Methylicorpusculum oleiharenae: one gene and its partners. The protein of the gene in region 2 interacts with the protein of the main gene of each other region in a pairwise test. Links are inferred from orthologs where the notes say so. Each region holds a gene or a part of one and is shown on either strand. Other genes may lie near its edges. The genes, in order: ndk, GO003_RS16620 and GO003_RS14345.

Evidence for each region.
Region 1: the proteins of GO003_RS16620 (region 2) and ndk interact in binary tests that used the Escherichia coli proteins (3 or more experiments, as listed by UniProt). The link is inferred for Methylicorpusculum oleiharenae from one-to-one orthologs.
Region 3: the proteins of GO003_RS16620 (region 2) and GO003_RS14345 interact in binary tests that used the Escherichia coli proteins (3 or more experiments, as listed by UniProt). The link is inferred for Methylicorpusculum oleiharenae from one-to-one orthologs.

Annotation. Positions count from the first base shown.
Region 1 is NZ_WUTY02000001.1:999,202-1,002,146, reverse strand. Bases 126-2,911 are described here. They hold ndk (nucleoside-diphosphate kinase), read left to right. Parts: upstream 126-1,195; coding sequence 1,196-1,627; downstream 1,628-2,911. Other genes in these bases: pilW (type IV pilus biogenesis/stability protein PilW), read left to right, coding at 2,755-2,911; rlmN (23S rRNA (adenine(2503)-C(2))-methyltransferase RlmN), read left to right, coding at 1,602-2,714; secF (protein translocase subunit SecF), read left to right, coding at 180-1,106; secD (protein translocase subunit SecD), read left to right, coding at 126-158. Outside these bases: more of secD, read left to right, coding at 1-125; more of pilW, read left to right, coding at 2,912-2,945. UniProt on the Escherichia coli protein: Major role in the synthesis of nucleoside triphosphates other than ATP. The ATP gamma phosphate is transferred to the NDP beta phosphate via a ping-pong mechanism, using a phosphorylated active-site intermediate.
Region 2 is NZ_WUTY02000001.1:3,687,612-3,690,598, forward strand. Bases 18-2,845 are described here. They hold GO003_RS16620 (uracil-DNA glycosylase), read left to right. Parts: upstream 18-985; coding sequence 986-1,705; downstream 1,706-2,845. Other genes in these bases: GO003_RS16615 (TM0106 family RecB-like putative nuclease), read left to right, coding at 18-765; GO003_RS16625 (DUF805 domain-containing protein), read left to right, coding at 1,702-2,091; GO003_RS16630 (hypothetical protein), read left to right, coding at 2,102-2,386; GO003_RS26630 (zinc ribbon domain-containing protein), read left to right, coding at 2,358-2,845. Also shown: more of GO003_RS16615, read left to right, coding at 1-17; more of GO003_RS26630, read left to right, coding at 2,846-2,846; GO003_RS16635 (hypothetical protein), read left to right, coding at 2,858-2,987. UniProt on the Escherichia coli protein: Excises uracil residues from the DNA which can arise as a result of misincorporation of dUMP residues by DNA polymerase or due to deamination of cytosine.
Region 3 is NZ_WUTY02000001.1:3,183,566-3,186,652, forward strand. Bases 30-2,957 are described here. They hold GO003_RS14345 (class I SAM-dependent DNA methyltransferase), read left to right. Parts: upstream 30-728; coding sequence 729-2,186; downstream 2,187-2,957. Other genes in these bases: hsdR (EcoAI/FtnUII family type I restriction enzme subunit R), read left to right, coding at 30-725; GO003_RS14350 (nucleotidyltransferase family protein), read left to right, coding at 2,226-2,537; GO003_RS14355 (GIY-YIG nuclease family protein), read left to right, coding at 2,760-2,957. Also shown: more of hsdR, read left to right, coding at 1-29; more of GO003_RS14355, read left to right, coding at 2,958-3,056. UniProt on the Escherichia coli protein: The subtype gamma methyltransferase (M) subunit of a type I restriction enzyme. The M and S subunits together form a methyltransferase (MTase) that methylates A-2 on the top and A-3 on the bottom strand of the sequence 5'-AACN(6)GTGC-3'.

The DNA of each region.
Region 1 (2,945 bases), 2.7 Mb from region 2 along the record:
CGTTAATTTTATTCGGATTTGGTACAGGCCCGGTTAAGGGTTTTGCCGTCACGCTGTCTATCGGCATTTTATCGTCCATGTTTACCGCCATAATGGGATCACGCATGCTCATCAACTGGATATACGGTAATCGTCGCGTCGAAAAATTGTCCATTTAGGCTGGGAACGAGGAAAAATTCATGATAATAAAAGATATCGATTTTTTAGGAAAGCGTACGCTGGCTTTTGCTGTCTCAGGTCTGTTAGTGCTTATTTCAATCATTTCGCTGGCAACTCAAGGGTTGCAAATGGGTATTGATTTTACAGGTGGTACGATCGTTGAGGTCGGCTACAAGGAATCAGCCGATCTGTCCGTCATTAGAAATGCGTTAGCAGAAGGTGGTTTCAGTGATGCTTCGGTGCAACATTTTGGTAGTACCAAAGATGTATTGATCCGTTTAAAACCTCAGGAAGGCATCAGCAGTTCGGAACTTAGCAATAAAGTTTTAGACGTGATTAATAAAAAAACCTCAGAGCGGGCAGAATTGCGCCGGGTTGAATTTGTCGGTCCGCAAGTCGGAGACGAATTAGCTGAAGATGGTGGCCTTGCGCTGCTTTACGCCATGTTCGGTATTCTGATTTATGTGGCCTGGCGATTTGAGTATAAGTTTTCTGTGGGTTCGGTTGTGGCATTGATTCATGATGTCATCATCACCATGGGTTTCTTTTCATTACTGGGCCTGGAATTTGATTTGACGGTCCTTGCAGCGGTTTTGGCCGTGGTCGGTTATTCGATCAACGATACGATTGTGGTCTTTGATCGGATTCGAGACAATTTCAAAATGCTTAGAAAGGAAGAATCGATAACCATCATAAATGTTTCGATCAATGAGACATTGAGCAGAACCTTGATGACTTCCTTCACGACCATTATTGTCGTCGTCGCATTGGCCGTTTTGGGCGGTCAAACCATACATAATTTTGCGCTTGCCCTGTTGGTGGGGATTTCGGTCGGAACGTATTCGTCCATATTCATAGCCAGTGCGATTGTGTTATCGATGGGTGTGACTCAGGAAGATTTGATGGAGCCGGTTAAAGAGGGCGTTGATATTGATAACATGCCTTAATAATTAACCGATTGAGGCGTCTGCTCATATATAATCAAAAACTTAACTACAAACATTTAACACAATAATTAAACGGGAGTTTATACAGAATGGCAGTCGAGCGTACTTTTTCAATCATTAAGCCTGATGCAGTAGCAAAAAATGTAATCGGTGAAATAGTCAGCCGTTTTGAAAAAAACGGTCTGAGAATTGTCGGTTCAAAGATGTTGCATTTAACGCGTGAGCAGGCCGAAGGCTTTTATGCCGTTCACAAAGAGCGTCCATTTTTTAACGATCTGGTTTCATTTATGATTTCAGGTCCGGTTGTGGTTCAAGTATTGGAAGGCGAAAATGCGGTTCTTAAAAACCGTGATCTGATGGGCGCAACCAACCCAAAAGATGCAGCTCCTGGCACTATTCGCGCTGATTTTGCGGACAGTATCGATGAAAATGCGGTTCACGGTTCGGATGCGCCTGAAACTGCCAAAGAAGAAATTGCTTTCTTTTTCTCTGCTGATGAACTCTGTAATCGCACCCGATAAGCCTAAAAGCATCAATCTGCTCGATTTTGACAGGAAGAGCCTTGAGGCTTTTTTTGTCGAAATCGGCGAAAAAGCCTTCCGGGCCACACAGTTGATGAAATGGATTTATCAGGAAGGCGTTGATGATTTTGATGAAATGACCAATTTCAGCAAGTCATTGCGCACATATCTGAAAGAACATTGCACGCTGTCACCCCCTGAGGTTGTTGTCGAACAAGTTGCGACTGACGGCACCTGTAAATGGGTGCTGCAGACCGCTTGCGGCAATCGCATTGAAACGGTGTTTATTCCCGAGGAAAGCCGAGGCACTTTGTGCGTATCCTCGCAAATTGGCTGCGCATTGGCCTGCACGTTTTGCTCAACGGCACAACAGGGTTTTAACCGAAATCTGAGCACCTCGGAAATTGTCGGGCAATTGTATTTTGCGCAAAAACGTTTGGGACTTGAGAACAGAATTACCAATGTGGTGATGATGGGCATGGGCGAACCCTTGCTCAACTTCGACAATGTAGTTCGCGCCATGCGTTTGATGATGGATGATTTTGCCTATGGCTTGTCCAAGCGTCGGGTGACGATCAGCACTTCGGGAATCGTGCCGGCGATGTATCGTCTGACGCAGGAATGCGATGTCAGTGTGGCCGTTTCTCTTCACGCCGTGAACGATCAATTAAGGGATGAGTTGGTACCGATCAATAAAAAGTACCCACTCAAAGAACTGTTGGAAGCATGCCGAGATAATGTCAAATTGGCACCGCGGCGACGGATTACATTCGAATATGTGATGCTGGCAGGGATTAACGATTCGGTTGAAGATGCACGGGCGATGATCAAATTACTCAAGACCGTGCCTTCCAAGATTAATCTGATTCCGTTTAACCCGTTTCCAAACTCGCGTTATGAGTGTTCCAGTGCCGAAGTGATAGACCGCTTTCGTGCCGTGCTGCATAACGCCGGCATGGTGACCACGATAAGAAGAACGCGCGGTGAGGATATTGATGCGGCTTGCGGCCAGTTGGTTGGCCGGGTAGCGGATAAAACCCGAAGACATTTGAAGCTGGCCATGAAAGGATCAGAACGTGCGGCATAGGTTGAACGGGCGCGCTTTAAATGCGGTTGGCTGGCTTTTGATGCTCACTTTAAATGCCTGCAGTTCGTCAGGTCCTGAGCGTAGCGACGAAGAGTCATCAGCTATTCATCTGCAATTGGGCCTGCGTTATCTCAACCTGGGTCGCTTAAGCGAAGCAAAATCGAATCTGAAAAAATCCTTGTCGCTCGATTCTCATAACGCCGAGGCTCATAATGCGCTGGCTGTATTGTC
Region 2 (2,987 bases):
CTTGTGGCCGTGGCCGGATGTGCAAGAAACATCGTCCTGATGGGCGATCAAATGCAGTTGGAGCAACCGATCCAGGGAAGTCATCCTGGGAGCTCAGGATTATCAGTATTGGATTACATGCTTGGTGGGCATGGCGTCATTCCTGAAGATATGGGAATCTTCCTGGAAAGGACATACCGCATGCACCCCGCTGTTTGTCATCCACTATCCGAGGTGGTCTATGAGGGCAAGCTCAAGGCAGCCAAACACAACGATCGTCAACTGGTTTCGGTACCGGACTCGAAGCTGATCAAGCAGACCCATGGGGTCATGGTGGTCAACGTTGATCACGATGGCAACCGACAAAGCAGCGAAGAGGAAGTCGATGTCATCCAACGAATCATCGACGACCTCAAAATGGGGCGGTGTACCGCTAAAAATGGCGAAGCTCGCTCAATCGCCGATGAGGATATCCTGGTTGTGTCGCCTTACAACATGCAGGTGAATTTGCTCAAAGATCGCTTAGGCGACAAAATCGCCATTGGCACCATTGATAAATTTCAGGGCCAGGAAGCGCCTGTGGTGATTATTTCCATGGCCGTCAGCGACGTAGAGGAAAGTAGTCGAGGCCTCGATTTCCTCTTCGACATCAACCGTCTAAATGTCGCTGTTTCCCGTGCCCAGGCCTTGGCTATTATCGTTGCCAATCCTGGCTTGGAACGCTGCCGGGTTTCATCGCTTGAGCAAATGGAAAAGGCGAGCTTTTATTCTCGGCTGGTATCTTGATGAGTTCTGTTTCAATTTGCGTCGCTTGCAAGCGCAACTGGTACTCTGCGCCGGGCGGGTGTTTGGGCAAGCCATACCCGTACAGCAAATGTCTGCATTTTCAAGATGATATACCTGCCGTCGTAGAAAAACGGGTAGGCTGTGACGGAACTAAAAGTCCGCGCTGGATTCGCAGTGAGGTGCCGGCGGATTGTCCGAAGTTTTCAGGGAGCCAGAAGCAATGATCAAAATCCCATCACTTTGGGCAAATCTTTTATTGACCGCTGGCAAACCTGAGATTCTTGATGCTATTGCTGAAATTGAGAGCATTCTTGATGGTCTTTCAAAACAAGCTGTGATTTTGCCCACTGCCGATCACCGTTATAGGGCTCTTTCAATCGATCCGGAAAAGGTAAGATGCGTGATCGTTGGCCAAGATCCTTACCACGGCATTGCAGAAATATGCCTTGAATCCGGAGAAACACACTCAGTACCGGAGGCAATGGGCCTGAGCTTTTCGGTACCCAAGGGAATAAAAATCCCGCCTTCTTTACGCAATATTTTCAAGGAACTGAATCAAGATGTTGGCTATCCGGCGCCGGATCACGGCGATTTAACCGCTTGGGCCGATAGAGGGGTTTTGCTTTTAAATCGCATGCTCAGCGTCCAGAAAGATAAACCCGGTTCTCATAGCAAACTTGGCTGGCAACAGGTAACAGAAGCATTGGTATCAGCTCTGTCTCAACAGCATTCGGGCATTGTGTTCATTCTTTGGGGAAACCATGCCAAGTCGGTTCGACCGTTCATCGCTAATAATGAGCATACAATCATCGAATCGAGCCATCCCTCGCCGATCGGCGGCTCATGCAATAAAGGCTTTTTTGGTTCGAGGCCGTTTAGCCGTGCAAATGAGGCTTTAGCAAACCTTGGAAAACAAACAATCGATTGGAGTCTATCGTGAACTACTACTTTGCAGCTTTCAGAAAATACGCCGTATTCAAAGGCCGTGCTACCCGTAGTGAATACTGGTACTTCACGCTGTTCAATATCCTCGCCGTCTTGGGATTTGGCCTAATTGATCAACTAATGGGCACTTTTAACTTTGACGCCGGCTATGGGCCATTGAGCGCTATTTATACGCTGGCAATGATTCTCCCTGGTCTGAGCGTTTCGATAAGACGCTTACATGACACGGGACGTTCTGGAGGGTGGTTTTTGATTACTGCCATCCCTGTGTTAGGTCTACTGGTCTTTTTGTATTTTGCTTTGCTAGATAGTGATCCGAACCCAAACCAATACGGCGAATCGCCATCTTGGAAGTATAACATCCAAAATTTTTCTCGATGATCGTTCGAGAATGATCGAACTGTTTTTCTTCGAAAGTGAATCCGAAGCCATAGCAGCTGCTCATGCACTTGAAAAGCTTGGCGGGCGGGCGAAAAAACTTTTGGCTGAATGCATCGAACATCAAGGTATCACTAGAAAATCCGCTTCGGCTGCAGCTCGGGCGTTGGAAAGCGAAGGCTTTTTGTTCATTACTGAAAGTGATGATATTTTCGACAAATCGGTCGAAATGAAACCCTCTCTTTGGGGCGAGGAAGCTATGGACTTGCTTGAGTTTCTTTCTCAGAATTCGACTTAACAAAAACCGCGAAATTCTTCATCCATACTGTATTGACCGGTTTGAACTCAACGCCAAACGCTGCCATGCCTGCGAGCTTTTCGTCGACAAGCGGTCCTTGTCGGTGCGGATGAGGGATTGTCCACAATGCGGCACCCGGCACGATCGCGATATCAATGCTGCCAACCCACTCGAAAATCTCATCAACTTCCTGATTTTCAATTCACCAGTGTTGACTTGGTGTTATTCTTTCATGCTTTTTAGAAAAGGTATTGAGGTAGGTTCACCTCATGCCCATGCGTCGATATCCGCATATTGTGGTTTCAATTCCGAAAAGGCGCTAATTGATTGCGGGCCCGACACTGAAGACAAAAATCTCATTCTCGCTATAACGTCAGACTTGCCAAAGCTTGCTGAGTGCGTTTCTGAGATGAAGGAAACACCCTTGAAGTCAGTTCCAATGATCATTTGGGGAATCTGATCAGCACGGCATTGACTCCTGAATGCGAATGCTGCGGGATCAAGAAAAAGAAAAACCAGCCAATTGGCGATCCCGATGAGCTCTATTTTCAGCCAGATGGATGGGTATGCCCGAACTGTGCGTCATCTGAAGATGAGTACG
Region 3 (3,087 bases), 500 kb from region 2 along the record:
ACTCACCTGACGAAGACGATCCTGTCACGCCGCCTGATGATATTCCTCCGACAGTCGATCCCGAAGATCCGACCTCGAATACTCCCGGCGATGATGAAGAAATCCTGTTTGTACCCCCCACGGTAGAACCAGACCCGCCAGACGTCAAAGAGCCGCCGCCCAAATACCGTGTCAAAGGTAAGCCGGTCAGCGTGTTGAAAGAACGGGTCGAATACCTGGATGAAAACGGCAAACTGATTACCGAATCCCTGCGCGATTTTTCCCGCAAAGCCATTCGTGCTCATTTCGCCAGCCTGGACCAGTTTTTAAAACGCTGGAAATCCGCCGAACGCAAAGAGGCCATCATCGAAGAACTGGCCGAAGAAGGTTTGCTTTTGGAACCCTTGTTGGAAGAAGTCGGCAAAGACCTCGACCCCTTTGACTTGATTTGCCACATCGCTTTTGATCAGCCACCGCTCACCCGCCGCGAACGCGCCAACAACGTTAAAAAGCGCGATGTCTTCACTCAATACGGTGAACAAGCCCGTGCAGTGCTGGAAGCTTTGCTGGATAAATATCAGGACGAAGGCGTCGTCACCGGCCTGGATAATGTCAAAATACTGGAAATTGCCCCGTTCGACCGGATGGGCACCGCATTCCAACTGATCAAACAATTCGGCGGCAAAGCCCATTTCGAACAAGCCGTCCACGCACTGCAAGCCGCACTCTACGAGGAAGTCGCCTAACCCATGTCAGCCAGAACCACCGTTAAATCCATTCAAGACATCATGCGCCAGGACGTCGGCGTCGATGGTGATGCCCAGCGTCTGTCGCAACTGTGCTGGATGTTCTTTTTAAAAATCATCGACGATCAGGATCAGCAACTGGAAATCATGCAGGACGACTACCATTCGCCGATTCCGGAACCCTTTCAATGGCGCAACTGGGCGGCCGATCCGGAAGGTATCACCGGCGAAGCCTTGATGAACTTCATCAACACCGAACTGTTCCCGACCCTGAAAAACCTGACGCCCACCGGCAGCCAAGCCAACCGCGCCCGCGTGGTCAAAAGTGTGTTCGAAGATGCCTATAACTACATGAAATCCGGTCAGTTGATGCGCCAAGTCATCAATAAAATCAGCGGCGTCGATTTCAACGATCTCGCCGAGCGTAAGCATTTCGGCGATATTTATGAACAACTGCTCAACGACCTGCAAAGCGCCGGCAATGCCGGCGAATATTACACCCCGCGCGCCGTTACCGCCTTCATGGTGGATCGTATCGATCCCAAGCCCGGCGAAATCCTGTTTGACCCGTCCTGCGGCACCGGTGGTTTTTTGACCTGCTCGATTCGCCACATGCGCGACCGTTACGTCAAAAAAGTTGAAGACGAACAAGCGCTGCAAGCCAGCCTGCGCGCCGTCGAGAAAAAGCAGCTGCCACACATGCTCTGCGTCACCAACATGCTGCTGCACGGCATCGAAGACCCCAGCTTCGTCCGCCACGACAACACCCTGGCCAAGCCCTACATCAGTTACGGCCAAGCCGACCGGGTTGACATCATTCTGACCAATCCGCCTTTTGGTGGCCGGGAGGAAGACGGCATCGAATCGAACTTCCCGGCCCATTTTCGCACCAAGGAAACCGCTGATTTGTTCCTGGCCTTGTTTATCCGTCTGCTCAAGCCCGGCGGCCGTGCCGCCATCGTTTTGCCGGACGGCTCGCTGTTCGGCGAAGGCGTCAAAACCCGCCTGAAAGAACACCTGCTGGAAGAATGCAATCTGCACACCATCGTGCGCCTGCCGAACAGCGTGTTCAAGCCTTACGCCAGCATCGGCACCAACCTGCTGTTTTTCGAGAAAGGCCAGCCAACCCAGGATGTTTGGTTCTACGAGCATCACGTCCCGGCCACGCAAAAAGCTTACTCGATGACCAAACCCATTCGCGTCGAACACCTGCAAGGCTGTGTCGATTGGTGGGGCGGGGCGGAGAGAGTAGGGCGCCAGGAAACCGAACACGCCTGGAAAGTCAGCAGCGATGACATCAAGGCTCGTAACTACAACCTGGATTCTAAAAACCCGCACACCATTGCCGACGATCACGGCAATCCGGCGGAACTGTTAGCCAAGCTGGAACAAGACGAACAAACCGTTGCCCAGTTGCGCGACCAACTGAAAAGTATTCTGGCTGAAGCGTTGCTGCGCTAGAATCATCAGGGACAACCAACCAGTCAGAGGAGTAACAGCATGCATCCCGCCATCCAGCAATACCAGCCCGCCATCGCCGAACTGTGTCGGCGCTACCATGTTCGCAAACTGGAAGTGTTCGGTTCGGCCGCGCGCGGTAGTGATTTTGATCCAACCTTGAGTGATGCCGACTTTTTGGTGGAATTTGCTGGCGAAGAACAAGCGCCCTCCTTGCAAACCTTTTTTGACTTACGTCAGGAACTAGCGGAACTGATTGGCCGCGAGGTGGATTTGGCCGAAACTGCATCCCTCCTGAATCCTTACGTGCGAGCCAGTATCGAACAAAGCCGCGAGTTGGTTTATGAAGCGTGATGCCCGCGAACCGGTTTAAAGCTGCCTTGTTTGAGCGCATCGTCCTCAATCCGCCAAAAGTGTCGCCACGGGTGACACAAATGCACTCCGACAGGTTCGAAGCTGGTTGTCGTCCCGGCAGGGATTCACTTGCTCGCTCTAATGGGTGCCGGGACCCAGTCTACAGGGACGTGAATAAAGCCTGCGACCTCACGAATACTGGGAAATGGATTTAGCTCATCAATGACAAAACAACCCTGCGTCTACCTGCTCGCCAGCCAACGCAACGGCACTTTATACATCGGCGTAACTTCGGACCTGATCGATCGGGTGTACCAACACCGAAAAGAGCTGGCCGAAGGCTTCACCAAACGCTACAAAATACACGATCTGGTGTGGTACGAACCTCACCAAACCATGGAAAGCGCCATCCAGCGCGAAAAGCAACTTAAAAAATGGGATAGAAAAGCTAAAATAGGGTTGATTGAACAGAATAATCCCCATTGGAAGGACTTATGGCCCGAATTATCCATACCTTAACCAACACCGTCGTCCCGGCATGGATTGCCGG